Regions from separate parts of the Acidisoma sibiricum genome, predicted to be linked through region 2. Evidence: riboswitches for the same ligand, from Rfam matches in the RefSeq annotation. Region 2 holds a riboswitch; the other holds the start of a gene.
What was found. Region 2 has a riboswitch for cobalamin ahead of AC3G7M_RS11915 (DUF1636 family protein). Riboswitches for the same ligand answer to the same signal wherever they lie in the genome.
Positions count from the first base shown of each region.

Region 1: linked by a shared signal. The riboswitch ahead of AC3G7M_RS13585 (HoxN/HupN/NixA family nickel/cobalt transporter) and the one ahead of AC3G7M_RS11915 (DUF1636 family protein) in region 2 are both predicted to bind cobalamin.

Region 1 covers NZ_CM174445.1:2,842,721-2,857,996, reverse strand. The annotation lists gene AC3G7M_RS13615 (glutathione S-transferase family protein) at 1-269, shown strand, start outside; gene AC3G7M_RS13610 (gamma-glutamyltransferase family protein) at 293-1,894, shown strand; gene AC3G7M_RS13605 (PhzF family phenazine biosynthesis protein) at 1,907-2,746, shown strand; gene AC3G7M_RS13600 (mechanosensitive ion channel family protein) at 2,852-5,500, shown strand; gene AC3G7M_RS13595 (S49 family peptidase) at 5,504-6,313, shown strand; gene AC3G7M_RS13590 (PIG-L deacetylase family protein) at 6,490-7,233, shown strand; cobalamin riboswitch at 7,313-7,497, shown strand; gene AC3G7M_RS13585 (HoxN/HupN/NixA family nickel/cobalt transporter) at 7,597-8,658, shown strand; gene AC3G7M_RS13580 (HoxN/HupN/NixA family nickel/cobalt transporter) at 8,671-9,726, opposite strand; gene AC3G7M_RS13575 (hypothetical protein) at 10,082-11,236, shown strand; gene AC3G7M_RS13570 (Spy/CpxP family protein refolding chaperone) at 11,288-11,731, shown strand; partial or broken gene AC3G7M_RS13565 (PAS domain-containing protein) at 11,856-12,203, shown strand; gene AC3G7M_RS13560 (GGDEF domain-containing protein) at 12,356-12,847, shown strand; gene AC3G7M_RS13555 (helix-turn-helix domain-containing protein) at 12,826-13,563, opposite strand; gene AC3G7M_RS13550 (APC family permease) at 13,735-15,123, opposite strand.
Region 2 covers NZ_CM174445.1:2,506,927-2,522,202, reverse strand. The annotation lists gene AC3G7M_RS11960 (cobalamin biosynthesis protein) at 1-287, opposite strand, end outside; gene cbiE (precorrin-6y C5,15-methyltransferase (decarboxylating) subunit CbiE) at 284-1,495, opposite strand; gene AC3G7M_RS11950 (cobalt-precorrin-6A reductase) at 1,477-2,256, shown strand; gene cobJ (precorrin-3B C(17)-methyltransferase) at 2,220-2,993, opposite strand; gene AC3G7M_RS11940 (precorrin-2 C(20)-methyltransferase) at 2,990-3,688, opposite strand; gene AC3G7M_RS11935 (precorrin-8X methylmutase) at 3,724-4,356, opposite strand; gene AC3G7M_RS11930 (hypothetical protein) at 4,353-5,453, opposite strand; gene AC3G7M_RS11925 (cobaltochelatase subunit CobN) at 5,450-8,593, opposite strand; gene cobW (cobalamin biosynthesis protein CobW) at 8,607-9,632, opposite strand; gene AC3G7M_RS11915 (DUF1636 family protein) at 9,629-9,997, opposite strand; cobalamin riboswitch at 10,120-10,353, opposite strand; gene cobU (bifunctional adenosylcobinamide kinase/adenosylcobinamide-phosphate guanylyltransferase) at 10,363-10,881, shown strand; gene cobO (cob(I)yrinic acid a,c-diamide adenosyltransferase) at 10,878-11,501, shown strand; gene AC3G7M_RS11900 (sensor domain-containing diguanylate cyclase) at 11,589-12,866, shown strand; gene AC3G7M_RS11895 (hypothetical protein) at 12,984-13,277, shown strand; gene AC3G7M_RS11890 (alpha,alpha-trehalose-phosphate synthase (UDP-forming)) at 13,479-14,840, opposite strand; gene otsB (trehalose-phosphatase) at 14,878-15,276, opposite strand, start outside.

The sequences.
Region 1 (15,276 bases), 340 kb from region 2:
ATGCCCGGCTGGCCGACCGGCCCTTCATGCTGGGTGAGACCTATACCATCGTCGATATGGCGCTGTGGGGCTGGGCGCGCATGGTGCCCTTCGTCATCGGCGAGACTGCTTGGGAATCTCTTCCTAATCTAAAGCGCTTCATGGACGCAATGGCCGAGCGGCCTGCCGTGCAGCGTGCCCTGGCGCTGAAGGATCGCCACGCCTTCAAGACCGAGACGGATGAGGAGGCGCGCCGCAACCTCTTCCGTCATATCAAAACTGAAGCCTGACCCGGCAAGCCGAGAGAGATCCGATGAGACATGGAATAGGCCGCGACTTCCAGCAGCCCGGCCGCTCGGTCGCGGTGGGTGTCGGCGGCATGGCGGCGACCTCCCACCCGGCGGCGACGCTGGCCGCACTTGATATATTGCGGGAAGGCGGCAACGCGATGGATGCGGCGCTTGCCGCCGCTGCGGTGCAGGCGGTGGTGGAACCGGCGATGACCGGCATCGGCGGCGATTGCTTCATGCTTTATGCCCCCCGCGGCCGCGCCAGCATCCAGGCCTTCAATGGCGCCGGGCGGTCGCCCGCCGGCATTTCGGCAGCAGCCCTTCGCGCCCAGGGCCTGACCGCCATCCCGGACAATTCACCCCATGCGGTCACGGTGCCGGGGGCGATCGATGCCTGGTGCAAGCTCGCCGCCGCCCATGGCTCGCTGCCGCTCGGCCGCATTTTCGAGCCGGCCATCGCTTATGCCGAGCAGGGTTTCGCGGTCACGCCGCGCGTCGCTTATGACTGGGCGGAGACGCAGCCGCTGCTCGCCAGCCGGCCGGCCACGGCCGCCGCCTATCTCATCGACGGGCGCACGCCAGCCGCTGGCGAACAGCTCAAACTGCCGGCCCTCGGCCGCACGCTGCGGGCGATCGCGGCCGGTGGCGCTGCAGCCTTCTATGAAGGCCCGATCGCGGCCGAGATGGTCGCTGTCCTGCGCGCCGAGGGCGGCTTTCATACCGAGGCCGATTTCGCGGCCCGCGAGGGCCGCTTCGTGACGCCGATCGCGACCCCGTTCCGCCAGTACAAGGTCCATGAATGTCCGCCGCCGGGGCAGGGGATCATCGCCCTGCTGATGCTCAACATCCTCTCGCACTTCCCGGGCCATGGTGACCCGCTGGACCCGGCGCGGCTGCATATCGAGATCGAGGCCGCGCGCCTGGCCTATGCCGTGCGCGGCGCCATCCTGGCCGAGGGCTCGCCCGCGACAGGGCGGCACATCCTGTCGCCGGATTTCGCCGCGGGGCTCGCCGCGCGCATCAACCCGGAGCGGGCCATGGCCGACCTGCCGTCCTTCGCCGGACCCGAGCATAAGGACACCGTCTATCTCACCGTCGTCGATCGCGACCGCAATGTGGTGAGCTTCATCAACTCGGTGTTCGAGGCCTTCGGCAGCGGCATCCTCGCACCCGACAGCGGCGTCCTGCTGCATAACCGCGGCATGTGCTTCACGCTGGCGGAGGGACACGCCAATACGCTCGGCCCCCGGCGCCAGCCGATGCATACGATCATCCCCGCCATGATGACCGAGGAAGACCGCGTGCAGATGTCCTTCGGTGTAATGGGCGGGCATTTCCAGGCCATGGGCCAGGCGCATCTCGTCTCCAAAGTGGTCGATTTCGGCATGGACCTGCAGAGTGCCATGGCCCTGCCGCGGCTCTTCCCGGTGCCCGGGCGCGACTATGTCGAGGCCGAAGGGCCGCTGCCGACCTTCGCCCGCGACGGTCTCGCGGCCCTCGGCCACAAGGTCGTGACCACGGATGACCCCATCGGCGGCGCTCAGGCGATCTGGCTGGATTGGGAAAAGGGCGCGCTATACGGCGGTTCCGAGCCGCGCAAGGACGGTCTGTCGCTCGGCTATTAAGGGGCGGGGGGCATGGCTTTGCCACTGCAGCGGATAGCCGCATTTTCGGACGGCGCCAGCGGGGGCAATCCGGCTGGCGTCGTTCTGTGTGAGGCATTGCCTGGTGCCGCCGACATGCAGGCGTTTGCGGCCGAGCTGGGCTATTCGGAGACCGTGTTCGCCGCCCCAGAGAGCGGGGGCTGGCGGACGCGCTATTTTTCTCCCGCCGCGGAGGTCGCGTTTTGCGGTCACGCAACGATCGCCCTCGGTATCGCGCTCGGCGCCCAGCACGGGCTGGGCATTTTCTCACTGTATCTGAACCAGGCCAGAATCACCGTCGAAGCGCTCGGAACGCCAGCCGCGCCTGCGGCCGCGCTGCAATCACCGCCGACGCGCAGTCGTCCGGCGGATGAGCCGCTGGTGGCCGAAGCTTTGTCCCTGTTCGGCCTGGGCCTGACCGATTTGGACCCGCGCATGCCCCCCGCCATGGCGCATGCCGGGGCCGACCATCTCGTCCTCGCGCTCCGCACCCGCGGGCAATTGGCAGCCATGCGCTACGATTTTGACTCTGGGCGCGCCCTGGCCCGACGGGAGGGGATCGGCACCTTCAGCCTTGTTCATGCCGAAGACCAGCAGCGCTTCCATGTGCGTAACCCGTTTCCGATCGGCGGTGTCTATGAGGACCCGGCGACGGGGGCGGCGGCGGCGGCTCTCGCAGGGTACCTGCGCGATCTTGCCTGGCCGCATGGCGGGCGGATTATGATCGCCCAGGGCGATGATATGGGCGTTCCCTGCCGTCTTGTGGCGGAAATTCCAGACGAACGCGGGTCGAGCATTCGTGTCTCTGGCCAGGCGCGCCTGATCGTGGCCTGAGACGGGCTGGAGCACCAGAAAGCGGTCTTTGCCGCCCCCCGCTCGCGCGGGCGTCATGGCAGCGGGCGTTGACAGAGGCCCCGTGCCCGTGATCCGGGATGTCTCATGCGACTAGCTCCAGTGACCTTTCTGTTTGCCGCCTTCATCCTTCTGACAGCGGCGGTGCCCTTCCGGCCCGCTGGCGCCCAGACTGCCGCGGCACCGGCCGCCACGGCACCCGCTGCCGTCCAGCCCCCCGCCGGCCTGAGTGCGGCCGATGCGCGCCAGCTGCTCTCCGTGCTGCAAAGCCCGCAGCAGCGGACGCAGCTGATCAAGACGCTGCAGAGCCTGGAGAAGGTGCTGCCGGCGACCGCCACGGCGGCCGAACCGGCTGCGGCTGCGCCAGCCGCCTCAGGCACGGCGACCGCTGCCGCTCCGGCGGCCACAGGCAAGCCGGCCGCCGCCACGCCGGCGAAATCCGCGGTGGCCCTGCAGCCCAATAGCCTGGGAGCCGACCTCATCACCCAGGCCGATAGTCTGCTGGGCACGCTCGACACCTCTGTCGTGGTCACCTTCACGGCACTGACCCAATACCATGCCGTCGCGGCATGGCTGGCCGAGACCGTGCGGGACCCGTTCATTTTGTCCCTCATCTTGTCCGCTATCTGGCGCCTGGCCCTCATCCTGCTGATTGCCTTTGCCTGCGAATACGCGGTCTGGCACTTTTCGCAGCGGATCTATCAGCGATTGGGTCGTGACTCCCGCACGGCCGAGGTCCAGGGCACGCTCGAAGCCGATGGCACATCGGGCGTCGTTTTGCACGAAGATCCTGGCTTGCCCGAAGGGTCCGACGGCACGGAAGCTGAAAGCGAAGCCGCGGTCGCCCCGTCGCAGCAGGCGCGGCCGTCCACGCCGGAACCGCTGGATCATGCGGGTACCGACCTCGCCCTGACGGGTGCCGATCCCGCTACAGGCGGTCGCCGGCGGCCCGGCCGTCCCGGCTTTACCCGCCTTCGGCCGCTGCGCAGCGGCTGGCCGCTGTTACGGCGTTTGCCCTTTATCCTGGCCGCCATGGCCGTCGATGCGCTGCCGCCGCTCGCCTTCCTGGCCGTCGCTACGTTTTTGGTCGCCTCGCCCATCGTCAATGACTTCCTGATGCGACTGATGATCGCGGCCGTGGTCAATGCCTATGTGCTGTGCCGCCTGCTTTTGGTCGCCGCCCGGGGCACGTTCTGTGCGCCCAGTGCCAAGCTGCGGCTGATGCATATTTCAGATGAGTCCGCAGCCTTTCTCGCCTTGTGGTGCCGACGCATCGCCCTTGTCATCGTGCTGGGGTTTGTGCTCGTGCAAATTGGCGGCCTATCGGGCATGGGTCTGCCCGTCCTGCACAGTATCGGCCGGGTTTTTGCGCTGATCGTCCATCTCATGCTGGTCGTCATGGTGCTGCGGCGGCGGCGGGAGATGGAAAGCTGGCTGCGCGGTGCGCCGGGCGAGAAGCCCTCCTTGTGGCACGATATGAAAACCCGTCTCGCCAAAGTCTGGCACTGGCAGGCGATTATTTTGATCATGCTCGTCTGGGTCGTCTTCGCGACCGAGGTCACGAACCACGTCCAGCACCCGATGCGCCTGATTTTGGGCACCCTCGGCATCCTGGTCCTGTTTCGCGTCGTCCATATCGTGCTGCTCGGCGTGCTGGAGCGTGGCTTTGCGTTCAGCAGCGACCTCAATGATCCGCGCCGCGCCCTGATCGCGCAGCGGGCGTCGCGCTACCATTGGCCGCTGCGGCTGCTGATCAATGCTGTCACCACCCTGGCTCTGATCTTTTTCGTCATGCAGTTCTGGGGCGTGAACATCGTCCAATGGCTGCGCGTCGGCGATCTTGGCAATCGTCTGTTCAGTTCGCTCGGCACCATCGCGATCACGCTGGTGGTCGCGATCATCATCTGGGAGACGCTGAACTTCGTCATGCAGATCTATATGGATGAACTGTCCCAGCAGGGATCGTACGTCCGCGCGGCACGGGTCAAGACGGTGGTGCCGATCCTGCGCAATACGGTTCTAATCGCCCTTCTTGCGATTTTCGTGCTGACGGTGCTGAGCGAAATCGGCGTCAATATCGGCCCCCTTCTGGCGGGCGCCAGCATCCTCGGCGTGGCGCTCGGTTTCGGCTCGCAGAAGCTCGTGCAGGATTTCATCAATGGAATCTTCCTGCTGCTGGAGAATGCGATGCAGGTTGGGGATACGGTGACGGCGGGCGGACTGTCCGGCACGGTCGAAAACCTGTCCATCCGCACCTTGCGGCTGCGTGCCGGTGACGGTTCGGTCCATATCATCCCTTTCAGCTCCGTCACGACGGTCACCAACAGCAATCGTGGTCTGGGCAATGCGGCCGTCACGGTGACCATCTCCTATGAGGACGATACGGATAAGGCCGCCGAGCTGCTGAAGCAGATCGTGCTTGATCTGCGGCAGGAAGAAGCCTTCTCCAGCGGCATGCTCAGCGACCTGCAATATTGGGGCGTGGACAAGATCGACGGCACCGTCGCGACGCTCGCGGGCCAGGTGGTCTGCACCGACAAGGCGCGCTGGGCCGTGCAGCGCGAACTCAACCGGCGCATCAAGCTTGCCTTCCAGGAGGCGGGCATTCGCATCATGCCGCCGGCGAACGTCACGGCCTTCCAGCATCCGCTTGATGTTCGCGTGGAATTGCCCGAGCGTGCGCCGCCGGCGCCGTCCTCTGCCTTATCCCCGTCAGCCTCGGCACAGGAGCAATAGAGCATGGGTCTGCTGTTTTGGCGCGCCAAGCCCGTGCCCGTGGTCGAGCTGAAGGGCATCATCACCAGCCGGAGTGGCGCCCTCAATCTCCAGGGGGCCGGACCTTTGCTGGAGCGCGGCTTCGCGATCGCCAAGGCGGGTCCGCATAAGCGGCTGATCCTGGCGATCGAAAGCCCGGGCGGCTCACCGGTGCAGTCGGACCTCATCGGTCAGTTCATCCGCAGGCGGGCGGAGGAGACCGGAGTCCGCGTGATTGCCGTGATCAGTGATGTCGGCGCCTCGGGCGGCTATTGGATCGCCTGTGCCGCCGATGAGATCAGGGCCAACCCGATGAGCATCGTAGGCTCCATCGGCGTCATCGGCGGCGGCTTCGGCGTGCCGCGCCTGCTGGAGCGGCTGGATATTGACCGCCGCGTCTATACCGCCGGACAGAACAAGTCGCGCAACGATCCCTTCAGCCCGGAAAAGCCTGAGGACGTGGCCTTCACCCAGGCGCTGCTGACCGACCTGCATGGCCATTTCAAGGCCTGGGTGCGCAGCCGGCGCGCGGGCAAACTCACCCGGCCGGAGGAAGAGCTGTTCGATGGCAGCTATATGATCGGCGCGCGGGCGTTGGAAGTCGGGCTGATCGACGCGCTGGGCGATGTCGACGGGCTGCTGCGGGAGATTGGCGGCACCAAGGTGCGGGCCGCCTGGCTGCGGCCCAAGCGCAAGTCAGGTCTCGTCATGCGCCTGCTGGGCCGTGGCGCCGAAGCCGCCGCCGCCGAAATGGCCGAGTTCTGGCAGGCGCGGGCCGAGTTTCGCAAACCGTAAGCAACAAAAAGGTGCCAGGCCGCATTGATCTGAGTCTAGTCTCGCCTGCCTTTGCTCTGCGCCAGCTGCGTGTCATTGGAACCAAGCCTTCATGACGCTGCCGCTGATCGCGTGCTAGGCTTGTGCCCTCAAGCGCCGGCTGGTGACGTTGGCGCGGGGTTGGGAGACGGTGAACGATGCGTATGGACGCCCTGCGAACTGCCTGGAACGAACTGCCCCTGGTGACCATGGATGGGATGCTGGGTGGCCGGGTGCCGGTGATCATCGCGCCCCATCCCGATGACGAGAGTATGGGCTGCGGCGGCCTCATCGCCCAGCTTTGCGCGGCCGGCACGCCGCCGCATGTCGTTATTCTGACGGATGGCTGCCTGTCGCATCCCAATTCCCGCACGCATCCGCCCGAAAAGCTGCGCCAAATGCGCGAGGACGAAGCGCGCGACGCTTTGCATATTCTGGGCCTGCCGCATGGCTATACTTGGTTTCTCGGCCACGCTGACCATGAGATGCCAAGCGTGGGTCCGGCCTTTCAATTCGCCGCCCGGCGCATCGCCGGCATCTGCGAGAATCAAGGCTGCAACCTCGTCATCTCCACCTGGAAGCATGACCCGCATCCAGACCATCTGGCCGCCGCGACGCTCGCCGAGCATGTCGCCGTTCGGGGAGAGCTGCCGCTGCTCAGCTACCCGATCAGCGGCTGGGCGCTGCCCGATGACGCCCAGGTGGATGAGGCCGAAACCCAGGGCTATCGGCTGGATATCAGCGGTCAGATCGATCTGAAGCAGAAGGCGATCATGACCCATGCGACCCAGTACGGCGACCTGATCCAGGACTGCCAGGGCCATCGGGGGGAGGTTATGGACCTGATCCTGGCGACGATGCGCCGGCCGGTGGAGACGTTTCTTATCTCGCTCGGCGCGTAAGGCCCTGAAAAAAATCCTAGGACTTTAATCCTTTTAAGGCGCTGTGCCCGGTACGCAATTGACCCTGCCTATCGGCGCCGCTAGGCTTTTACGCGATGGTTCCCTGGCGACAGGGATTGAAAGGGAACGCGGTTCAAGGCCGCGGCTGCCCCCGCAACTGTAAGCGGCTAATCGGCTGCCATGCATGGCCACTGGGAAACTGGGAAGGCCGGCAGCCGGTGTTGAACCGCAAGCCAGGAGACCTGCCATCGCTATCGGTCTGCGTGGTCACCATGGGCGGGGCGCCCTGAGGTGCAGAGGAGCCGTGTGAGGTCTCTCACCGATTCTCGATCGCGAAGACAGTCCGCCTTGAGGGGACTGCCAATGTCTGTTGTTAACCGTCTGGGGTCTGACCCCGGCGGGCGCGGCCTGAAACGCCGCGTCACCGCCATCTATATCGTCCTGCTGCTGTTCAATCTTGGCGCCTGGCTCTGGGCTTTTGTGGCCTTTCGCGCCGCACCGCTGATGCTGGGGACCGGCCTGCTTGCCTGGGGTTTCGGCCTGCGCCATGCGGTTGATGCCGATCATATAGCGGCGATCGACAATGTAACGCGCAAGCTGATGCAGGACGGCCGCCGGCCGGTCACGGTTGGCTTTTTCTTCGCCCTCGGCCATTCGGCGGTCGTCGTGCTGGTGGCCGTCGCGGTTGCGGCCACCGCCGCAGCGCTCGAAACCCGCTTTGAATCCTGGCGGGCGCTGGGCGGCGTCATATCGACCTCCGTCTCGGCCCTGTTCCTGTTCCTGATTGCCGCGATGAATATCGTCATCCTGCGCGGCGTCTGGCTGAGCTTCAACCGCGTGCGGCGGGGGCAGCGTTTCGTGCCCGAGGATCTGGATCTGCTGCTTAACAGTCGCGGCTTCATGGCGCGGCTGTTCCGGCCGCTGTTCCGTCTCGTCTCCAATCCTGTGTGGATGCTGCCGCTGGGCTTTCTGTTCGGCCTGGGTTTTGATACTGCAACGGAGGTCAGCCTGCTCGGCATTTCGGCGACGCAGGCCGCGCACGGCGTGCCGATCTGGTCCATCCTGGTCTTTCCGGCGCTGTTCGCGGCGGGCATGTCGCTGGTCGATACCACCGACGGCATTCTGATGCTGGGCGCTTATGAATGGGCCTTCATCAAGCCCATTCGCAAACTCTATTACAACCTCACCATCACCCTGGTCTCGGTCGTCGTGGCACTCGTCATCGGCGGGATCGAGGCGCTGGGGCTGATCGGCGACCAGCTCGGATGTGCTGGACCGTTCTGGAACGTCATCGGCACGCTGAACGACAATTTCAACAATCTGGGTTTCATTATCATAGGCATCTTCATCGCGGCCTGGATGATTTCCTTCCTCATCTACCGGCTTGCCCGCTTCGATGAGATCGAGGTCGACCCCCGCGTCTGACGCAAAACCGCGTCAGCCTGGCTCCGCGTCCAGCCGGTCATAGCCCTGGACGCGGTAGTGCAGGGCGGAGACCAGCCAGCTCAGCGCGAACACGCCGATGATGACATAGCCGATCGTGCCGAAATGATCGTTCAACGCGCCGATCAGGTCCCAGACCGGACCGGTCAGATTGAACTGATCGGCGGCGAGGCCCAGCGCCTCGATCCCGCCGACAATGACGGCGACCAGAACCGACACCAGCGTCACGACCATATTGTAATAGAGCTTCCGCACCGGCTTGATGAAGGCCCAGCCATAGGCGCCCAGCATCAGGATGCTGTCGGCGGTGTCGATCAGCGCCATGCCGGCCGTGAAGAGCGCCGGGAAGACCAGGATGGACCAGATCGGCATGCCATGCGCCGCCTGGGCGGCGGAAATGCCCAGCAGCCCAACCTCCGTTGCCGTATCAAAACCCAGGCCGAATAAAAGACCCAGCGGATACATCTGCCAGGGCCGGCTGATCATGGCGAACAGCGGCCGGAATAGCCGCGCCAGCAGTCCGCCGCCGTGCAGCAGGTGATCGACCGCGTCGGCGCGATAGGGCGCCCCGGCCTTCACGCTGCGAAAGCTGCGATAGAGCCCGGCCAGCACGGCGAGGTTCATCCCCGCGATCGCGAACAGGAAGCCGGACGAGACCAGCGTCCCGATGATGCCGCCCAGCAAGTGCCAGGCGGCCATCTGGCTTTTGAAGGCGAGCGCCGTCGCGGCGATGGCGATAGAGGCGAGTACGACCACGGTGGAATGGCCGAGGGAGAAGAAGAAGCCAAGCGTCACCGGGCGGCGTCCGTCCTGCATCATCCGCCGCGTCACATTGTCGATGGCCGCGATATGATCGGCGTCAACCGCGTGGCGCAGGCCGAAACTATAGGCGAGAAGGGCGGTGCCGAGCAGGACCGGATGGTCGCGGAAGGCGGCCAGCGCCCAGGCCCAGGCGCCCAGATTGGCCGCGATGATGACCGCGAACAGCGCGGTGATACGTCCGCGCATGGGGCCGGACCGGCCGATGATCTGGAACAGGCTTTTTGCCATACGGGGCCTGGGCGTTAGAGGTCGGACGGCACCATGCGCCTGCGTCATACTAGCCGTAGAATTTCCGTGACGTCCAGCGCGACCGGTGCCGTCCCGCGGGCGGTGGAGCGGATCGCTAGGCCATGGGCCGAGCCAGTCATGGCGTGACGCCGGCAGCGCGGGCGACATAACGCAGGTGTTGCCGGATGGCGTTTGCCTAGATTGGTTGCCGTGACAACCAATCTGCCGTGAAGGCGCGTCTGGCAGATGCTGCAATCACAAGTTCGTAACGTTGCAGGCCGTACACATGTCTGCCGCAATCTTGCCCGCGTCCGTCAGGACATCAGGCACCAATGAGATTGCATACGAGGCATTGATGTCAGTTCTTCAAAAAGCAGCAGGGCGTGCAGGGCCTCTGCCCGCGGCATGGGCCAAAGCGGCCATCATCGCCGGCTTCGGGGCCATGATTGCGGCGCAGCCGGCCTCCGCTCAGGGCTATTGGCAAGGCCATGGCGGTGGCGGCCCCGGTTGGGGCCGCCCGCAGGGTGGTGGCGGCTGGGGCGGCCCTGGCTGGGCGCCTCCGCAGGGTGGTGGCGGCTGGGGACGTCCCGAGGGCGGGCGCGGATGGGGCCGCCCGGCCTATTTCGCCCATGGATATGCCCCGCATGGAGATGCCCGGCATGGATATGCCCCGTATTTATATGCGCCCTATGGCGACGTGCCGCGCGGTTTTGTGGGCGGCGATCGTGTCCCCGCCTATGTCACGGCCTGGGGGCCGGGCCATGCCGGCTGGCATGGCTGGGACTGGCACAATGCCTGGGGCGTCGCGCCACCCTATGCCTGGGGCGCGCGGAACTGGGCCTGGGACAGCATGATACTGGGCGTGGCGGCCGGGCTGGTGGTGGCGCCACCGGTCATCCTCGCCGCGCCGCCCATCTATGCGGCGCCTCCGCCGGTCGTGCTCGGCCTGCCGGCCATCGCGCCGCCGCCGGTCATCCTGGCCCCGGCGCCTGTCGTGGCCGCGTCCCTGCCGCCGCTGCCGCCGGCCCCGGTGGTGTCTCCGCCACCGGCCTCGGCCCTGCTGATGGCCGCCGCCCCGCCGCCCATCGTGGTGCTGCCGCCACCCCCGGTTGTGGTGGCGGCTGCCCCGCCGCCCGTCATCTTCGCGCCGCCGGCCTATGCGCTGGCACTGTGCCCGCCCGCGCTCGCCTTCGTGACGCCGGAGCCCGCCTGGCGGTCGTATGCCTATAGGACCGGCGGCTATGTCGCCGGCGGCCTGGTGGCTGCAGGGGTCGGCTTGGCCGTCATCCATCCTCCGCGCGGCTATGATGGGGTCCCCTATGGCTATCGCGCGGTGCATCGCGGCGGCTGGGGTCCGCCGCCTGTCTATCGAGGATGGGGCCGCCCCGGCTGGGGTGGGCCGCCCGGTGGGGGCCGCCCTGGATGGGGACGTCCTGGCTGGGGTGGGCCGCCCGGCGGAGGCCGCCCCGGATGGGGCGGCCATGGTGGCGGCAATCCCTGGCAGCATTAGCCCCGAGCCCAGCCCGTTTCACGACCATCTTTGAAAGCACATAGGACGATCATGAAGACCATTCTGACACTGCGCGCCGCGGCTCTGGCTCTGTCGCTGCTGCCTGGCCTCGGCTATCTCCACAGCACGGCCGCTCAGGCCGCCACGACCGAGATGAGCGGCAGCACGGCCAAGGCGATTGACCAGCGCATCGCGGCTTTGCAGGCGCGCCTCGCCATCACAACGGCCGAAACCCCCGCCTGGGACGCCTTCGCCCAGACCATGCGCGACAATGCAGCCGGCACGGACGCGCTGTTCGTGCAGCGGGCCCAAACGGCGGCCAGCATGAACGCAGTGCAGAACATGCAGTCCTATGCCCAGGTGGCGCGCGCCTATGCCGACAATACACAAAAGCTTGCCGATGCTTTCGGCACGCTCTACGGCCAGTTGTCCCCGGCGCAGAAACAGACCGCCGACCTGCTGTTCCGCGCGCAAGCGACCGCCGCGCACAGGTAAGGCTGTTCCGGGTGTTTCTGAGGGTTTCGCGCATAGGGCGTTTCGCGGGCAAGAAAGCCGCGCCAGCACCCGGGTTGTATTAAGCCAATGACAACCTTCCGCCGGGTATGTCGGTAGCGAATTGATGCTATCGCGCAACATACGATCAGGCGGATCTGCCAAAGTGCCAATACGCTCCCTGCTGGCAGATCGTTCCTTGACCGTTCTGCCAGCAAGCCATTGCGCGGATGTCGGGGTGTGGGAGTGGGAGCTGGTTACCGACCGGATGTCCTGGAATGATGGCGTCTATGAGATGTTCGGGCTGCCGCCCGGCACGCCCCTGCAGCGTAGCGCCATCCTGCAGATGTTCCATGACGATTGCCGCATCCGGTTGGAAACCCTATGGGCCCATATCATTGGTCAGGGCGGCAGCTTTACGCTGGAGGCGCGAATCTGGGCCGAGGGCAGGGGTCTGCGCTGGCTGCGCATCAATGCCGGGGTGATGCTCGACGACGGCCGGCCCACCCGTCTTGTCGGCTCCATGCAGGATATCACGGCTGAGCGCGACGCCTGGGACAGGCTGCGCCAGCGCGCCGAATTCGACGCCCTGACCGGCCTGCCCAACCGCTGGTGTTTCGAGGAGCTGTGGCACGCCATTCTGACCGGCCAGGAGGAAACATCAGCAGTCTCGGCGTCGTCGACATCGACAATTTCAAGCAGATCAACGACTGCTTCGGCCACCCGGCGGGCGATGAATGCCTGCGCGCCACGGCAGACCGGCTGCGCCGCGTGGTGGGCGAATATGGCGCTGCCATGCGCTACGGCGGAGACGAATTCGTCTTCGTCATTCAGGGAACCCGCCGGCGTGCCTTTTTCGAGCGTGTGCTCGGCGCTCTGCAGACCGCTTTGTGCGAGCCGGTCGTCTGGCAGGGGCAATCGCTGGTGTTGAGTGTGTCAATCGGCGTCGCAACGCGCGCCTGGCGCGAATCGCCGCGCGACATGTTCAGCCGCGCCGACGCCGCGCTCTATGAGGCGAAGCAGGGTGGCCGCAGCATGACGGTGATTGACGGACGGGTGCTGACGCCTGAGGTGAAGGACGATGCGGTGGGGTCGCGCTACTCATCGCCGCGGGCATAGGAGATGATGGACAGGAAGCGGATCGGCAGGGTGACCATCACTTCCGGCCCGTGCGGCGCGTCCGCGTCAAAAAACAGGCTATCGCCCGGTGTCATCGTATAGCGCTTGTCGGCATGGCGGTACACGACCTCGCCCTCCAGCATATAGAGAAACTCCATGCCGGCATGCTGGAACAGGGGAAAGACGTCGGACTCCGTCGTCAGCGTGATCAGATAGGGTTCCACAACGACGCGGGAGGTTTGGTTCCCGGTATAGCCCAGCAGATGGTATTGATGGCCGTTGCGCGTGCCGCGCCGCTCGATGGCAAGACCTTCTCCGGCTTTGACGAAGATGACCTCCCGCTGCTCCTCATAGCGCGTGAAGAAGGAGGTGATGGGCACGCCGAGCGCTTTCGACAAAGCCTGCAGCGTGGTGAGCGACGGTGAGGTAACCCCGTTTTCGATCTTGGAGAGCATGCCGAGCGAGAGGCCGGCGGCGGCGGCCAAGTCGGCCACGGTAATGCCCAGCTTGTTGCGGCAGGCCCGCACCTCCCGCCCGATGGCCACTTCGAGGATGGAGTCGCGCGCGCCGACCAGCCCATGCGGGTCCTGGCCGTTGAATTTGCCGGTGCCCGGGATCAGCGGCGCCGAGACGCCGGTGGTGCTGCCCAGCCGCTCGACGATCTGCGCGATGGCATCGGATGGTGCCTTCGCCTCGGTCTTTGCGGTTGTCTTCACTTTACTGGCCATAACCGATCAATCTTATCAGGGTCCTTGGGCGCCAGCCTAGCACGGCATTGCCTGGGCCGCACAGGCTGGGCCGCATAGGCTGAAATGCCCTGATCAAACCGCTGTCAATCAAAGGCCGGCGCTCTCGGGCAGAGAGGGCCGGCCTTTGCTGCCAGGCTATCAGGTTTTGCGCAGATCGAGATCCGCCGTTTCCATGTCATGGGCAAGGCCAAGCAGGGTCTGGGGCATGCGGGTTTTCAATACCACGAACCAGACCACGCCGATGAGCATGTAGATCGCGAAACCATAGGGCAGGTAGTTATAGGGCGCGGCCGGCACCGGATAGACGCTGCCGATGAGCGACAGGATCATCAGCACGGTGCCGAGCGTCCCCATGATATAGTCGATCGGCTTGGCCTCGCCGAGTTTGCGCAGCAGTGCGGGGGCTGCCATCGAGCAGGCCATATAGACCAGGATAAAGCCAAAACTCGCGATCGTGCCGAAATAGCCGAGCAGATCGGTATAGGCGCAGCGGCTGAATCCCGCGCAGACCAGAAAGTTCAGCACGCAACCGACGGTGACGGCGATATGCGGCGTCTTGTGGCTGTCATGGACGAAACCCATGCTGCGATGCATCAGCTGATAGCGGCCGAGCGAATACAGCATGCGGCTGAAGGCATTGATGGACGCAAGCGCGCAGGCAAAGCAGCTGATCGCCGCACCAACATAGATCACCAGCGTCAGTACTGCACTTTTGCCAGAGACGAGATCGCTCATCGGGCCGCTGCTGGCGCCGAGTTTGGTTGCATTATCACCAAATCCCTGCGTGATCACGTAGGTGGTGATGATGAAGAAGATGCCGGCAATGATAGGCGTCAGGATCACCGCGCGGGGAATGACCCGATGCGGATTGCGCGTCTCCTTGCCGAGCGTCGCCGCACTCTCGAAACCAACATAGGAAAATATTCCGAAGACGATGGCTTGCGCGACAGACCCGAAGGACGCGCCGGCCAGCGTATCCTGCTTGATATCCAGGGCAAAACCATGAGCCTGCCAGGAAATGAAGCAGACGATGAGGATAATCGACATCGAAATTGCTTCGATCGTCAGACCGATGCGGGAGGAGATGCGGATATCCCGCACCGCTAGAAGCCAGACGCCGATCGAAATGACGGCAAAGAGAATGGCGCGCGGCAACAGGGGCACGCCAAAGGCCGAGAGCAGATCCTGCAAAAACAAGGCGGTTGCGGCGGTGAGCGCCATGGCCGTGAACAGATAGGCGGACAGCATCGCCCAGCCGGACAGAATTCCCCAGGACGGTCCCAGTCCGCGCGACACATACAGAAAGAAGGAGCCGGCCGCGGATATCTTGCCGGCAAGCTTGCCGATATTCACGCCGATGATGACGAGCGCGATGGTCGCCAGCACATAGACCAGCCAGGAGGCGGTGCCCGCCATGCCGGCCACGACCGCCACCGCGATCGCCGGTGTCAGGGTGGGGGACACATTGGCGACCGACTGACCTAAGGCTTCGAGAAAGGTGAGACTATCTTTGCGTAATTCCGACATAGGCGATGATCTCCTGATGGGACATGCAGCCGGCTGATATGCGGTACAGTTTCCTGGAGGGTAAATATGTTTACTAGGGGTAGCAATGCGATTTCGCGGGGCTGGACGGCAAAAAAAGGCCCTCCAGCCCGGGATTGCCTAAAACGCAATCAA
Region 2 (15,276 bases):
GCGAGGGCTGCGGCTTCTGCGACGGAAGCGAGGCCGACTTCAGCCTCGGCCCGGCGGGAGCGGGTGAGGCAGCGGCCCTGCTCGCCCTTCAACTCCGCCTTGGCGATCCACAGGATCGGCAGGCCGAGCGTTTCGGCAGCTTCCATGATACCGGCTTCGCCGCTGCGGAATTCGGGCACGGCGAGCATATCGGGCCGGCCAAAGCCCTGATCGGCAGCCTCGGTCAGAAGGGCGATGATCGCCTCGGCCGTGACGCCGGTGCGGCAACCAATTCCCGCGATAATCATGGCTTTACGGCCCTATATTGAAGCACGGTGCGAGCGGGCGAGAAGCCCTGCATGGCGCCCAGCGGCTCCAGCCGCTCGATGCCGATGCGGGTCAGACGGCCACCCCAGCGGTCATGCAGGGACAGCACCACGCGCTCAGTCTCCAGCGTCACGGCATTGATGACGAGCCGCCCGCCGGACTTCAATGCAGACCAGCAAAGCTCTGTTATTGCGGGATTGGTGGCGCCTCCCCCGATGAAGACCGCATCCGGCACCGGGAAGCCGTCCAGCGCGTCCGGCGCTTCGCCCTGGCGCAGCAGCAGGCCCGGCACGCCCAGCGCCATCGCATTGCGCTTGATCCGCCCGGCGCGATCGGCTCGCGCTTCGATTGCGATGGTGCGGTTAGCCGCGTGCGCGAGCATCCATTCGATGCCGACCGAGCCGGAGCCCGCGCCGATATCCCAGAGCAATTCGCCGCGCCGGGGCCCGAGGGCGGCGATAGTCAGCGCCCGCACCTCCCGCTTGGTGATCTGGCCGTCCGTCTCAAACCAATCCTCATCGAGACCAGAACTGAGCGGCAAAGCGCGACCACCCGCAACCTCCAGCGCCATCAGGTTGAGCGCTGAGACCGCATCATGAAGACCCTTTGACGCCCTGAATTTAAACGAATCTTCCTGGGGACCTCCGATCTGCTCCAAAACCTGGATCGTGGTGTCACCGAACCCCCAGCGCGTCAGCAAAGCGGCCAGCGCCGCTGGCGTGCTGGCATCAGCCGAGAGGGCCAGGATACGGGCTTTGGGCTGCAGCAGCGGACGGATGGCTTCCAGCGGCCGGCCGCACAAGGAGATGGTGGCGACATCCTGCAGCCCCCAGCCCAGCCGGTTGGCCGCCAGGCTGAAGGAGGACGGGGCTGGAATGGTGCGGATTTCGCCGATCGGAATCTGCTTCGCGAGGAGGGAGCCGATGCCGAAGCAGAACGGGTCCCCCGAGGCAAGCACAACGGCGCGGCGGCCCGCCCAAGAGGCGATGAGGGGCAGCGCATCGGTGATCGGGCTCGGCCAGGTATAGGCTTCCGTATCCCCGATCAGCGACGCGGCAAGGGTCAGATGCCGTTCGCCGCCGGCCACAATCTCAGCCTGGGTCAACGCCGTGCGCGCCGCCGCCGTCAGCCCCTCGACACCATCCTCGCCGATGCCGAGAATGGTCAGCCATGGCACCCGGCTTACCATTGCGCGTTCTCATTCTCGGCGGCACGGCGGAGGCCTCTGGCCTTGCCCGGCTGGTCGCGGCCGAGGATTGGATCGCGCCCGTGCTGTCCTTCGCCGGGCGCACCATGGCGCCCGTGCTGCCACCCATTCCGCATCGTATCGGCGGTTTCGGCGGTGCTGCGGGCCTGGCCGCTTATCTGCGGGCGGAAGGCGTAGACCTGCTGATCGACGCCACGCATCCTTTTGCCAATCGTATGTCGGTGAATGCGGCGGAAGCTGCGGAGCGCGCGGGCATGCCCCGCCTGGTGCTGCAACGCGGCCCCTGGACGCGCATCGCCGGTGACGACTGGCGCGAGGTGCCAAGCGTCATTCAAGCCGCCGAAGCGATCGGCGCGGCGCCCGCCCGCGTGTTCCTGACCATCGGGCGGCAGGATCTGCTGCCCTTCCGCGATATCGCGCCCCAGCACGCCTATCTGATTCGCAGCGTCGATCCGCCGGACACAGACCTGCTGCCGCCTGTCGCGGACATTCTGACCGGGCGCGGGCCGTTTGATGCCGCGGCAGAGCGTGATCTTATGGAAAGCCGCAAAATCAGCGTCTTGGTGACCAAAAACTCGGGTGGCGCGGATGGCAAGCTGGTGGCCGCGCGCGCCCTCGGCCTGCCCGTCATCATGGTCGCGCGCCAGCCGCCCCCGCCGGGCGAGACGGTCGCGACCGCATCCCAGGCGCTGGACTGGATCGCCCGTCATGCGGGCAGAGCGCCAGTGGCCCGCGGCGCATAGACCCAGTCGCGCAGACCCTCACCCCGTTCGATCCGCCGCGTCTCGGCCGTGCCGATGATGACCAGAGTGCGCATATCCGCCCGCTCCGGCGCAGCAGCGGCATCGGCCAGCGTCAGAATCTCGATCCGCTCATCCGGCCTTGTGACGGCGGAGGCGAAGATGACCGGCGTTTCGGGCGGCAGAACCTCCAGCAACGCCGTCAGCGCCGCGCCGAACTGCCAGGGCCGGGCGCGAGAGATAGGATTGTAGAGGGCCAAGGCAAAGCCAGCGCTCGCGGCCGCCCGCAAGCGGTTGAGGACGACCGTCCAGGGTTTGAGATTGTCGGACAGCGAGACGACTGCGAAATCATGCCCCAGAGGCGCGCCGATGCGGGCGGCGGCCGCCAGCATGGCCGAAATACCGGGCAGGACGTGAATATCCAGCGCGCGCCATTCCACGGGGCCGCTCTCGACCGCCTCAAACACCGCGCTCGCCATGGCGAAGACGCCCGGATCACCGCCCGAGACCACGGCCACGCGGCCGCCTGAAGCGGCGCAATCCAAAGCGGCACGGGCGCGCGCCAGCTCCTCCCGGTTGTCGGAGGCATGGCGCGTCAACCCGGCATGGTCCGGGACGCGGGCGACATAGGGGAAGTAGCCAAAGACATCCGTGCAGCGCGTGAGCGCGGCCGAGGCTTCCGGCGTGATCAGCGCCGCATCGCCGGGGCCGAGCCCGATGACGTAAAGCATGCCGGTCATCGCGGACCCTGGCGGCCAGGGACCAGGATCATGGAGAAATAGGGCGCCGCGCCATCCGCGATCTCGGCCAGCGGCAGGATGCGGCTATCGTTCATGGTGCCACGCTCGACATAAATCGCCCGTTCGGCCCGGCCGAGCGTGGCCAGAACGCGGCGCACTTTAGCGAGGTTGCGGCCGAGCTTCATGACGACCGCCGCATCCGTGCGGCGCAGCGCCTCCATCAGCTCGGCTTCCGGCATGGTGCCGGGCACGACGGAGAGGACGTCGTCACCATGGGTCATCGGCGCCTGCGCCTGCGCCCAGCAGCCGGTCATGCCGAGGACGCCGGGCACGACTTCCATGGGGAAACGCTCGCGCAGCCGGTCAAACAGATACATCGACGAGCCATAGAAAAACGGGTCGCCCTCACAGAGCAGCGCCACATCCTGGCCTGCTTCCAGGCGCGCGCGGATGCTCTCAGCCGCCTGATCGTAGCATGCGGTCATGGCGCCGATATAGCGCGGGTCGGTATGGGGAATTTCGACCGTCACCGGATAGTCGAAGCGCAGTTCCTCGACATTCGCGCTGAGGTAGCTGGACGCGATGCTGCGGGCATGGCCCTGGCGCCCGGCCTTGGCGAAGAAGGCGATGACCGGCACTGCGCCCAGGATACGCGCGGCCTTGACGGTGATCAGCTCGGGGTCACCCGGACCCATGCCGAGCGTGATCAGCCGGCCGGTTTGAGGACTGGTCACTCCGCGTCACTCGCCAGCGCATTGACGGCGGAGACCGCCATGGCGCTGCCGCCGCGACGGCCTTCGACGATGAGATAGGGCACGCGGCCATCGGCGGCGAGCGCTGCCTTCGATTCCGCGGCGCCGACGAAACCGACCGGCAGGCCGATGACCGCGGCAGGCAGCGGCGCCCCGGCATCGAGCAGTTCCAGGAGATGAAACAAAGCGGTCGGCGCATTGCCGATGGCAACCACCGCACCGCCCAGGCGCTTCCCCCAAAGGTCCAGCGCCGCGGCCGAGCGGGTATTGCCGATGGCACGCGCGAGGCCGGGCGTTTCCGGCGCGTCCAGCGTGCAGATGACCTCATTCCCGGCCGGCAGGCGGGCACGGGTGATGCCCTGGGCGACCATCTTGGAATCGCACAGGATGGGTGCGCCGGCCAGCAGCGCGGCGCGCCCGGCTGCCGCAAAGCCGCCGCCGAAGCGGATGGCCCCGGCCACTTCCACCATGCCGCAGCCATGAATGACGCGCACGGCGATGCGGCTTTCGGCCGCCGAGAAGCGGGCGAGATCGGCCTCGGCCCGGATAATGGCGAAGGAGCGCTCATAGATAGCGGCGCCATCGCGGATGTAATCATAACGGTCAGTCATGGCAGCAGGCTCTGCATCAGCGCGGGGATTTCCGCCAGGGTCAGATCGCGGTGAGCTGGCATATCCTGAGGCTTACCGTCACGGATCAGGTCAAATCGCGCCGCCCGCCCGACCAGGGTGACGGAAGCCGCACCGGGATGGGCGCAGCCCTTGGTGCATCCCGAGAGGTGAAGCGGCTGATCCTCTGCCCGCCGCGTGAGCGCCAGAAAACCCGCGGTCGCATGGGTCTCCACCGCGCCGCGGGCGCAGGCGGGCGCCCCGGCGCAGGTGACGATCGACAGCCGTCCGTCATCGGGCGCGGTGATCAGTCCGAGCGCCGATGCTTCGTTCACCACTTGGGTCGCATGGGCCGAAGCCACGCCCGCGATGCAGACGCTTTTCCAGGGCGTCGGGCGAAGCTTGCCGTCACCCACACGCGCGGCGATGCGGGCAAGACCGGCGAAGGCGGCGGCCGTCATCTGGCCGAAGGCGGGGGTGACGAGCACGAAACCGCTGTTGCCCATGGCGTGAAAGCCAGGCCGTGGCGCGGCGCCGCTGCGGGTGGTGACGCGGGCCGTGCCCTGGCGCGCCAGACGGCTCACCTCGCTTGCGATAGCACCGGGCGCGCAGGGCTCATCATTCACCAGCCACTGGCCGGAGACGTAGCGGATGGTGACGTCGAGGCTGATGCCGGTCAGCGGCAGCGCGCCGCCGCCATCCAGCACGATGCCGAATTTCGCGGGAAGGTGCGTGGCTGAAAGCGCGCGATCCACCTCCGCTGCAACCTCCAAAAGCCCCGATGGCAGCGTGGAATCAGCCCCCAGCAAAGGCGAGACGAGAACCCGGCTGCCCTCACCCGCGGCACCGCCGGCGGCTTCAATGGCCGCCGTGAAGGGCGCGATGGCCTCAGACGTCAGGCCGCGGATCTGGATATTGCCGCGATTGGTGATCTCGATCACGCCATTGCCGAAGCGGTCAGCGGCATCCGCCACGGCCACCGCCAGATCGGCCGCGACGGAACCCGCCTGCGGACGCACGCGGGCAAGCCAGCCATCGCCCGATTCCATCGGCCGGAACAGGCTGGGACACCAGCCGCGGATAAGGTCTTCGCTGATCACTCCGCCGCCTCCGCCATCAGGACGGAGAGGCTGTTGCGGCGGGAGTGCCACAGACCTTCGGTCAGCGCGCGGTTGAACTGGCGGCGCATGGCGGCGAGCGCGGCGGGATTGGCCTCCGCCAGGAAAGCCGCCACCTCGGCGGTACCCAGCGTCGCATCGAAGAGAAGATCGAACTGCGCGTCGAACCGGTCGGGCAGCGTCACCGCAAAACCGGTCAGGCTTTCCGCCGCACGGGCGATTTCGGCGGCACCGCGAAAGCCATGGCGCATCTGCCCGGCAATCCAGCGCGGATTGGCGGCGCGGGCGCGGGTAACGCGGCGGATTTCCTCAGGCGTGGTGCGCAGCTTGGGCGCCGCGGGGTCGGCGGTGTCGAGATGATAGAGCGCGGGCGATGCGCCGAGAGCAGAGGCAGCTGCGGCAAACCCGCCTTCGTGGGCGGCGTAATCAGGACTTTCCAGAATATCGGTCTCGGCATGGTCCTGGGCATGGACGAACCCGTCTGCCAGGGCGATGCGGGCGGCGAAACTATCTGCTCCGCCGTCCATCGCGACGGAGCCCGCGGCATAGTCGCGGCCGATCTGCGCGCGCGGTCCCGACAGATCGACGCCCGTGCCGTAGCGCCCGGCTTCCGGCCCGAAGACGCGCGCGCCGGCCTGTCCCGCGAGCGGGTTGAGGTCCGACGGCTCCTCCCGCGCAGCAACAGCCACAACGGCCTGATCGAACAAGGCGATCTGGCCCGCGAAGGCATCGCGAAAGAGGCCGGAGATGCGCAAGCTGACATCGACGCGCGGACGGTCAATCTCCGCCAAAGGCAAAATCTCAAACCCCGTCACGCGGCCCGTGGCATTGTCCCAGAGCGGCCGGGCGCCGAGCAGGATGAGCGCCAAGGCCAGATCCTCGCCGCCGGTGCGCATGGTGGCACTGCCCCAGAGGTCTATGACCAGGGCGCGCGGCCAATCCCCCTGCTCCTGCCGGTGGCGCGCGAGCAAGGCGCGGGCGGCTTTTTCAGCCAGCGTCATGGCCGAGCGCGTGGGGATGAGGCGCGGATCGAAGGTGACGAGGTTGCGGCCGGTGGGCAGGACATCGGCCCGCCCCCGCGTCGGCGCGCCGGCGGGACCGGGCGGGACGAAACGGCCGTCAAGGGCGGCCAGCAGTGCCGCCATCTCGGCCCCGCCGCAGGCGTCCAGTTTCTCCGCCAGAACCGCGCGCGGCATATCCGGGCTGGCGGCCGCGAGTGCGGCCAGCAGACCGTCCCGCTGTGGGGGCGGCGGGTTCTGGCCGAAGACATGCAGGCCGTCGCGGATCTGCATGTCCTTGACGTCACAGAGATAGGCGTCGAGCCGGGCCAGGGCCGCGTCCTCGCCCTCCTCCTCAAGCTTGGCACCTGCTTCCGCCAGCAGGCCCGAGGCGCGGGCTTCCGCCAGGATATCTTTCTTCAGCACCGTGGCGCGGCGCCGGTCCAGCCCGTCGGCACTTGCGAATTCGTCAATCAGGCTTTCCAGCCCTTCGGCGCGGCCGGAGAGGCCCGCACGCTGTAAGGGCGGCGTCAGATGGCCGATCATCACCGCGCCCAGACGGCGCTTGGCCGGGGCCGCTTCACCGGGATTATTGACGATGAAGGGATAGATCACCGGCAGGCCGCGGGTGAGGCGCACCGGCCAGCAATCGGCGGATAATGCCGCGGCCTTGCCGGGCAGCCATTCCAGCGTGCCATGCGTGCCGAGATGGATCAGCGCGTGGCACTCTGCCCGCAGCCGGTCATAGAAGGCGATGTAAGCGGCCGAGGGCGCGGCATCCGGGTCATGATAGCCGGACTTGCGATCGGCGCCCGCCGCGCGGTCAGGCTGCACGGCGATGGTGATATGGCCGCGGCTAACCGTCTGCCGCGTTGCCAGCCGCGCCAGATCGTCCGGCGACAGGCTCTGCCCCATGCCGGTGTCATAGCCCGCGCCGGAGAGCGCGCTGAGGATGACGGCAATGCTCGCCAGACTGTCGAGGCCGACGGCATAGCCGAGTTCATGGCTGGTGGGGCCTTCGGCGCCGGGATAGTCCGAGAGGATGATCGCGATGCGGCGCGCGGCCACGGGCGTCTCGGCAAGCCTGGCCCAGCCTGCCGCGCGGTCAGCGGCGAGCGCGATGCCATCAGCCTCCGGCACCAGCCGCGCCTGCCCGCTCTCGTCACGCTCCTTGAAGGAAATGGCGGTGGTGAGAAGCCGGCCGTCCGCCTCCGGCAGCACGACCTGCATGGCGAGATCGGCCTGCGACAGGCCACGGGCGGACTCCGCCCAGGCCAAGCGGCTGGCGCCCGCCAGCACGCATTGCAGGATCGGGCAGCCGGCTGCCTCCAGCGGCGAGGCCGCATTGCCCAGGCGGGCGGAAAAGCCGGTGAGATTGAGGATGACGGATGGCTTCCAGGCGATCAGCCAGTCCCGCACGAAAGCGGCCGAAGCGGGGTTTTTGAGACTGTCGGCATAGAGCGCACGGACACCCAATCCCCGCGCCGCCAAAGCTTCTGTCAGCGCCGTGACCGGCGCCGTTTCGCCTGCCAGCAGATGGGAGCGGTAGAACAGAATAACGGCGTCCGGGGCGCCGCGCGCGGTGCCGAACAATCCGTAATCGGGCAGGTCTGCGACCGTGTCAGGCGCGTCGGGCCAAAGCCCGACGGTATGCGCCGCCCATTGCCACATGCGGGCGACATTCTCCGCGCCACCCTGGCGCAGGGCGCGGTCAATGGCCGCGCGCGCGGCAATATCCATGGTGGAGACGGCTGCGAGTTTCGCATCATCCCCCGTGCCGTCGCCCGGCAGCACGGCCAGCGGAATGCCCTGGTCGCGGCAGGTGGCGGCAATCTCCTCGACCCCGTAACGCCAGTATTCAGCGCCGCCGAGCAGGCGGATGACGACGGCGCGGGCCTGCGCCACGACCTGTTCGCAGAGAAGATCGACCGAGAGCGGATGCAGGAAGCGGCCGATCCGCTCCACCCGCCGGGTCGGGAAGCCGTCAGGCAGACGCGCGGCCGAGGCCGCCGCCAGATCGCTGTCCGAGAAGGACATGAACAGGATGTCGGCGGGCATGCCGCCGGGCTCGACCGCCTGCTCGCCCTCCTCCAGCCCATGGCTTTCCCGAAACAGGATGTGCATGGCGCGGCTTTCGCTAGCCCCTGATCGCCTGGGTGATGGCGGCGTGATCCAGCCCTTTTCGGCCGATGACGACGATGCCGCCCGCCGCCTCACCCGGTGCCCAGGCGCGATCATATTCATGGCGGAAGCGGCTGCCGACGCCCTGCACGACAAGGCGGAGCGGCTTGCCGTCCACGCGCACGAACCCCTTCATGCGCAGCACGTCATGCACGGCGGCCGTCTGCTGCAGCCGGGCGATCAGCGGCTCGGGCGCCGGTTGCGGCCCCAGCGGCACGACAAAGCTTTCCCAGTCATCATGCTCATGATCGTCCAGCCCGTCATGATGGGACGGCCGCCCGTCGAGATCATCCTCGGCGCGCGCGGTGAGACCGAGGAGAATCGACGGGTCGATCCGCGACTCCCGGCTTGGCAGCACCTTCACGGCGCGCGGCAGCTGGGCCGCGACAGCGGCGGCGAGACCGGCAATGTCGCTCTCGGCGAGGAGGTCGGTTTTGTTGAGCAGCACGAGATCGGCCGCGCTCAATTGGTCCTCGAAGACCTCGGCCAGCGGATTGTCATGATCATAGGCCGGATCTTCGGCCATCATGCGCGCGACCTCCGCGGGGTCGTCGGCGAAACGGCCGGCGGCGACCGCCGGCCCGTCCACCACCGCGATGACGCCATCGACCGTCACCCGGCTGCGGATGGCGGGCCAGGTGAAGGCTTTGAGCAGCGGCTTGGGCAGCGCGAGACCCGAGGTCTCGATGACGATATGCTCCGGCGGGTTCGGCCGATCGAGCAGCGCTTCCATGGCGGGCAGGAATTCGTCCGCCACCGTGCAGCAGAGGCAGCCATTGGAGAGTTCGACGATCTGATCCTCGTCGCAGCCCTCAATGCCGCAGCCGGCCAGCACGCCGCCGTCGATGCCGAGGGAACCGAATTCATTGACGATGACGGCGATGCGGCGGCCGCCGGCATTTTGCAGCAGATGCCGCACCAGCGTGGTTTTGCCGGCGCCGAGGAACCCGGTGATGATGGTCGTGGGAATGCGCGCGCTCATGCGGCGGTCTCCAGAGCCGGGATACGGCCGATGACGGTATTCCTGAGGCTGTCCGGGCGGCGGCTGGGCATCAGCGCGCCCGTCTCATGCGCCGCATAGGCGCGGGCATAGGTGAGGATGTCCGCCGCGTTTTCAGGCGCCAGGCGGCTCATGAGATAGCCCCATTTGCCCGGCGCGGTGACGGCCAGGCTGCAGCCTTCGCCACAGCGCGACAGGCATTTGACGGCGCGGAGGGTGAAGGGCTCGTCCCCCGTCATCAGGTCCGCGATACGGTCATGCAGGGTCGCACCCGGCCGCGGTTCATCAGGATGTCCGCAGGTGACGCAGATATGCAGGGTGGCGTCAGGATGGGGGGCATTCGCCAAGGTGCAATCTCCGGCAGGTCAGCCGTCCGAACGCCGGGCGGATACGGGGATGCGACCGCGGAAAACGCTTTCCGCGACCTTGGCCAAGCGGTCATGATCCAGGGCACCCCGCCCGGACGGACCAGAGACGTCAGTGGATGGCAGGTCTCCTGGCTCGCGGATCAGGCGCCTTTCCGTCTGCCTTCCCAGGTGACCATTTCACCCAGTGGCTTTCGACGGTGGCTCTCCGCTTACAGTTGCGGGGGCAGCCGCGGCTTGAGGTGACCCCTTGCATGAGGGGCCATCTGCACCGCATTCCCTTTTCATCCTCCGTGACGGCGAGAGCCGTTGGAGGAACCATCGCAAATGATCTAGAAGCCAGGGCCATGGCCCGTCAATCAGATAGCAGCGTGACCCTGATCCTCGGGGGGGCGCGCTCCGGCAAAAGCCGCCACGGCGAAAGCCTGATCGCAGCCCTGCCGCCGCCTTGGGTCTATATCGCGACGGCGGAAGCCTGGGACGATGAGATAAAAGCCCGAATCGCGACCCACCGCGCGCGGCGGGATGCGCGCTGGCAGACGGTGGAAGCGCCGCTGACCTTGCCGCAGGCTCTGCGCGCTGCCGGCGACCGGCCGGTGCTGGTCGATTGCCTGACGCTGTGGCTGACCAATCTCATGCTCGGAGAACACGCGCGCGGCCCCGCGACGGATGATCTGCTGGCCGCCCTGGCCGCACGGGGCGCGCCCACGGCCCTGGTCGCGAACGAAGTGGGCTTGGGCATCGTGCCCGAACACCGGCTGGGGCGGGATTTTCGCGACGAAGCCGGGCTTCTGCATCAGCGCATCGCGGCCCGCGCCGATCAGGTCTTGCTCATGGTGGCCGGGCTGCCGATGGTGGTGAAATGACCGACCAACCTCCTGGCAACCCGGCCGAGGCTCAGCGCTGGGCCGCGAAGATGGCACGCCGCAAGGCGGTGCAGGATGCCGAGGTTGCCAGCAAGACGATCGAGAAGGGACTGCTCATGGTCCATACCGGACCGGGCAAAGGCAAAACCACGGCGGCCATGGGCCTCGCCTTGCGGATGCTGGGCCGCGGCCGTCAGGTCGCCATCGTGCAATTCATCAAAGGCGCCTGGAGCACCGGCGAGCGCTTCGGCCTGGAACGTTTCGGTGACCTGTTGACCTGGCATAGCATGGGCGAAGGCTTCACGTGGGAGACGCAGGACCGCGATCGCGATATCGCCGCCTGCGGCCGCGCCTGGGATGAGGCGCTGGCACAGATGGCGCGGCCCGATCTGTCCCTTCTCGTGCTCGACGAGCTTTGCATCGCCTTGCGCTACGACTATGTGAATCTGGAGACCGTGATTGCAGCCCTGGCCGGCCGGCGCGCCGATCTGCATGTCGTCGTCACCGGCCGCAACGCGCCGCCAGCGCTGCTGGAAGCGGCCGATCTGGTGACCGAGATGCAGGCGACCAAGCATCCGTTCAAAGCTGGCATCAAGGCGCAGGAGGGAATCGAGTTCTAGCATGCGGCATAGCGGTTGCATCTTCGCAGCGGCGGAGCCATGACAGAGAAATCATGACGCACGCGCAATGGCAGGATGTCTGAGGAGATGACCACGCAGCCGGATAGCGATCATCACTGGCTGGATCTGGTCCACGCCCCGGTTTTCGTATTGGATGCACGCGCTGGCCTGGTGCTGCGCAGCAACGCGGCTTTCCGCCGTATCATGCCGGCCGACAGCCCTCAAACGCCGGCACCGGTTGGCGCCGTTCTGGGCGACGGTGCGACGCAGGCTTTGCTCGACTATCTGCGCACCATGCCGCCGGATGGCTCGCGCAACACCTTGTCGCTGATCTGTACCACGGTTCACGGCCCGATGATGCTGATCCTGCATCTGGCCGAAGTGCCTGGTCATGCACGTCGCTGGGTCGTGACGGTGGATGAGCGAACCCTGTTTTTTCAGGGAGAATCTGCCGACAATGTCGGAGACACCTTCCGCGGCATTATTCAGCAATTGCCGATTGGGATCGATCTGTTCGACGCGTCCTGGCGCGCCATTTTCTACAACGCCTATTCCGACAGCCTTTACCTGTACGATCCCTATTACGATCTTGAGCATCACGAATGGTTCGAGCGCGCCTTCCCTGACCCGCAGGACCGCGCGCAGGGCAAAGCCATGTGGGACGCGGCGCAGGCGGCGCTGGACGCCAACCCGGCCGAGCCGCAGCATATCGAGTGGCGTGTCTGCTGCTCGGACGGAGCGTATCGCACCCTTTCCAACATGATGTGCAAGATCGGGACGCATTACGCCTTCATCTATTGGGACATCACCGAACAACGACAGCTGGAGGATCGCCTGCGCCAGCTTGCCAGCACCGATATGCTGACCGGCGTCTATAATCGCCGCCATTTCTTCGCGGCCGCTGCGGCAATCCTGCCGGAGATCACGCCCGCGACCACGTCGCTAGCCCTGCTTCTGGTCGATATCGATCATTTCAAACGGGTGAACGACAATTTCGGCCATCAGGCCGGTGATCAGGCCCTGGTGGCGGTCGCAAACCGCTGCGGCGCGGTGCTGCGGAAACGGGACGTCCTGGCCCGCTTCGGCGGCGAGGAATTCGCCGTTCTTTTACCGGCGACGTCGCTGACGGACGCCCGGCTGATCGCCGAGCAGCTTCTGGAGGCGGTCGCCCGTGCGCCCGTTCCGACCAGCGCCGGCAGCCTGCAGCTCAGCGTGAGCATCGGCCTCGCTGTCTGGGATGAGGAGATGACGACGATCGACCAGCTCATCGAACGGGCCGATGCCGCCCTCTATGCAGCCAAGCGCGCCGGCCGCAGCCGGGTGGTCGCCGATAGCGGCGCGCAACCGCCTGAGGACCTAAAATAGTCATGTCTCCGCCGCGGGGAAACAGGTCATCCCGTATCGTCGGCGACATGATCTCGGCCTATGGTGGGGCCTGGCGACAATGCCGCCACGCTGTCCCGGCTGACCAGGAGTACACCTATGCCCCGACCCGCCAAAGATCTTTTGCCTCTTCTGACCTTGGCGCTGCTGCAATTCTGGCTGGCAACCCCCAGTCACGCCGATCAGGCTTCCGCCCAGGCCTGCGCCCAAAAGCTGCCGCCGGAGGCTGCCACCATCTACCAGGCCACGGCGCCGCAGATCACGCACGCCAGCGATATCATCAGCATTCTGAAACCTACCGTCCGCTCGCTGGTCATGGACGGCAAGGTGACCCAGGCAACCGCGCGGGCCTCGGCCAAGCTTGCCTATCCCTGCCTCAAAGACCTCAAGTAATCAGCACGCCAGATCGGCCTGCGCCTAGCGTTTGTCAGTTTCGGTCAGAAACGCCTATTCAACACCGTCATACCCGCGCAAGCGGGTATCTTCTGGCGGAGTGTCGCCATTTCCGGCGCGGTGTCGCCTGCTACCGCCAAGAGGATGCCCACTTTCGTGGGCATGACGGGGTTAACTGTTTCAATCAAAGTCTGACAGACTCTAGCGGCGCAGGACCGACAGGAAGGTCTCGGTAAAGCGCTGCGGCGTGCCAGCCCAGACGCGTTCCCGCAGGGCCTGCCAGCGCTCCTTGCGCTCCCCCAGTTCCATCGTCAGCGCCTGGTCGATGGCCTCGGCCACCTCGTCCGCGTCATAGGGATTGACGATGAGGGCTTCCTTCAGCTCATCCGCGGCCCCTGCGAAACGGGACAGAATGAGCACGCCGGGATCGGCGCTGGACTGGGACGCGACATATTCCTTGGCGACGAGGTTCATGCCGTCGCGCAAGGGAGTGACCAAGCCGACACGGGCGACACGATAGAAGCCGGCCAGGCTTTTGCGGCTGAGCGCGCGGGTCATATAGCGGATGGGAATCCAGTCGAATTCCGAATAGCGGCCGTTAATGTCGCCGACCAGCCTGTCCAGCGTGCGGCGCAACTGCTGGTAGCGATCAACATCCTCCCGCGAGCGGGCGGCCACCTGCAGCATGGAGACCTTGCCGCGATGCTCATGAAACCGTTCCAGCAGCTGGTCGAAGGCGCGGAAGCGGTTGGGCAGGCCTTTGGAATAGTCGAGCCGGTCGGCGCCGATGACGAGGGCGCGGCTGAACAGGCTTTCGCGAATACGCCGCACTTCGGCGCCGCGCGCCGCGCGCACGGCGGTCGCCGCGAATTCCTCAGCGTCGATGCCGATCGGGGCGGTGACCGTTTTCACGACGCGGCCTTTATAGACCACGCTGCCGTGCTCATCGGCGGTTAGGCCCAGAAAGGCCTTCACGCAGGCGAGGAAGGCGTGGCGATGCTCGTCCGTATGGAAGCCGACGACGTCATAGGCGCAGAGGCCGCGCAGCAGGTCGATGCCGCAGGGCATGGCATCCAGAATTTCGGGCGGCACGAAGGGAATATGCAGAAAGAAGCCGATGCGCTGCTCGGCACCGAGCGCGCGCAGCTTCTCGCCGACCAGGAACAGCTGATAGTCATGCACCCAGACCAGATCGTCATCGTTCAGAAGCGGCTGCAGCGCTTCCGCAAAATAGGTATTGACCTGGCAATACCCTTCGTACTGGTGGCGATGGTAATCGAGATAGTCCAGCCGGTAATGCAGCAGCGGCCACAGCGCTCCGTTCGAGAAGCCGACATAGAAGTCATGATATTCGCGGTCGGTCAGGTCGATCGTCGCATAGGTCACGCCCTGCGCGTCATGCAGGCTGGGCGTGCGGCCGTTATGGCCGCGCTTGCCGCTCCAACCGAACCACAGCGTGCCGGGCTCCAGACCGCTGCCTAAGGCGACCGCCAGGCCGCCGGCGCGCGGCGCCTTTTCAGTCGGGATCTGAACCCGGTTGGAGACGATGACGAGGCGAGACAAAGCGCTTCCTTTCGTATGGAGGGTAAGAGGCCGCCGTTCAGAGCGAATGGCTGCGCGCCGGTTGCCGCTCCACGACATCCGCCATGCGGGCCAGCCAGGCGCGCACCCTGGCAGGCTCCCCGCCGAAGACGCGATGCACATGCAGACCCTGCCCGCCCAGCGCCTCGGCCGCCGCCATGCCTTCCTCGTCCGTGACGTCGTCACCGATAAAAACCGGGACCCGGCCGGCAAAGGGGGCATCCTCCATGAGGTGACTCACGGCATGGCCCTTGCCCACACCCTGCGCCCGGATTTCATAGGCCATCAACGCCGGCAGGATTTCGGCGCGGCCCTGCGCGGGTGCGACCAGATCGGCCAGAAAGCGGCCGATCTCGGCCCCGTGCTCCGGGGCCTGGCGATAGTGGACGACGAAGCCCACGGATTTTTCCTCGATGAA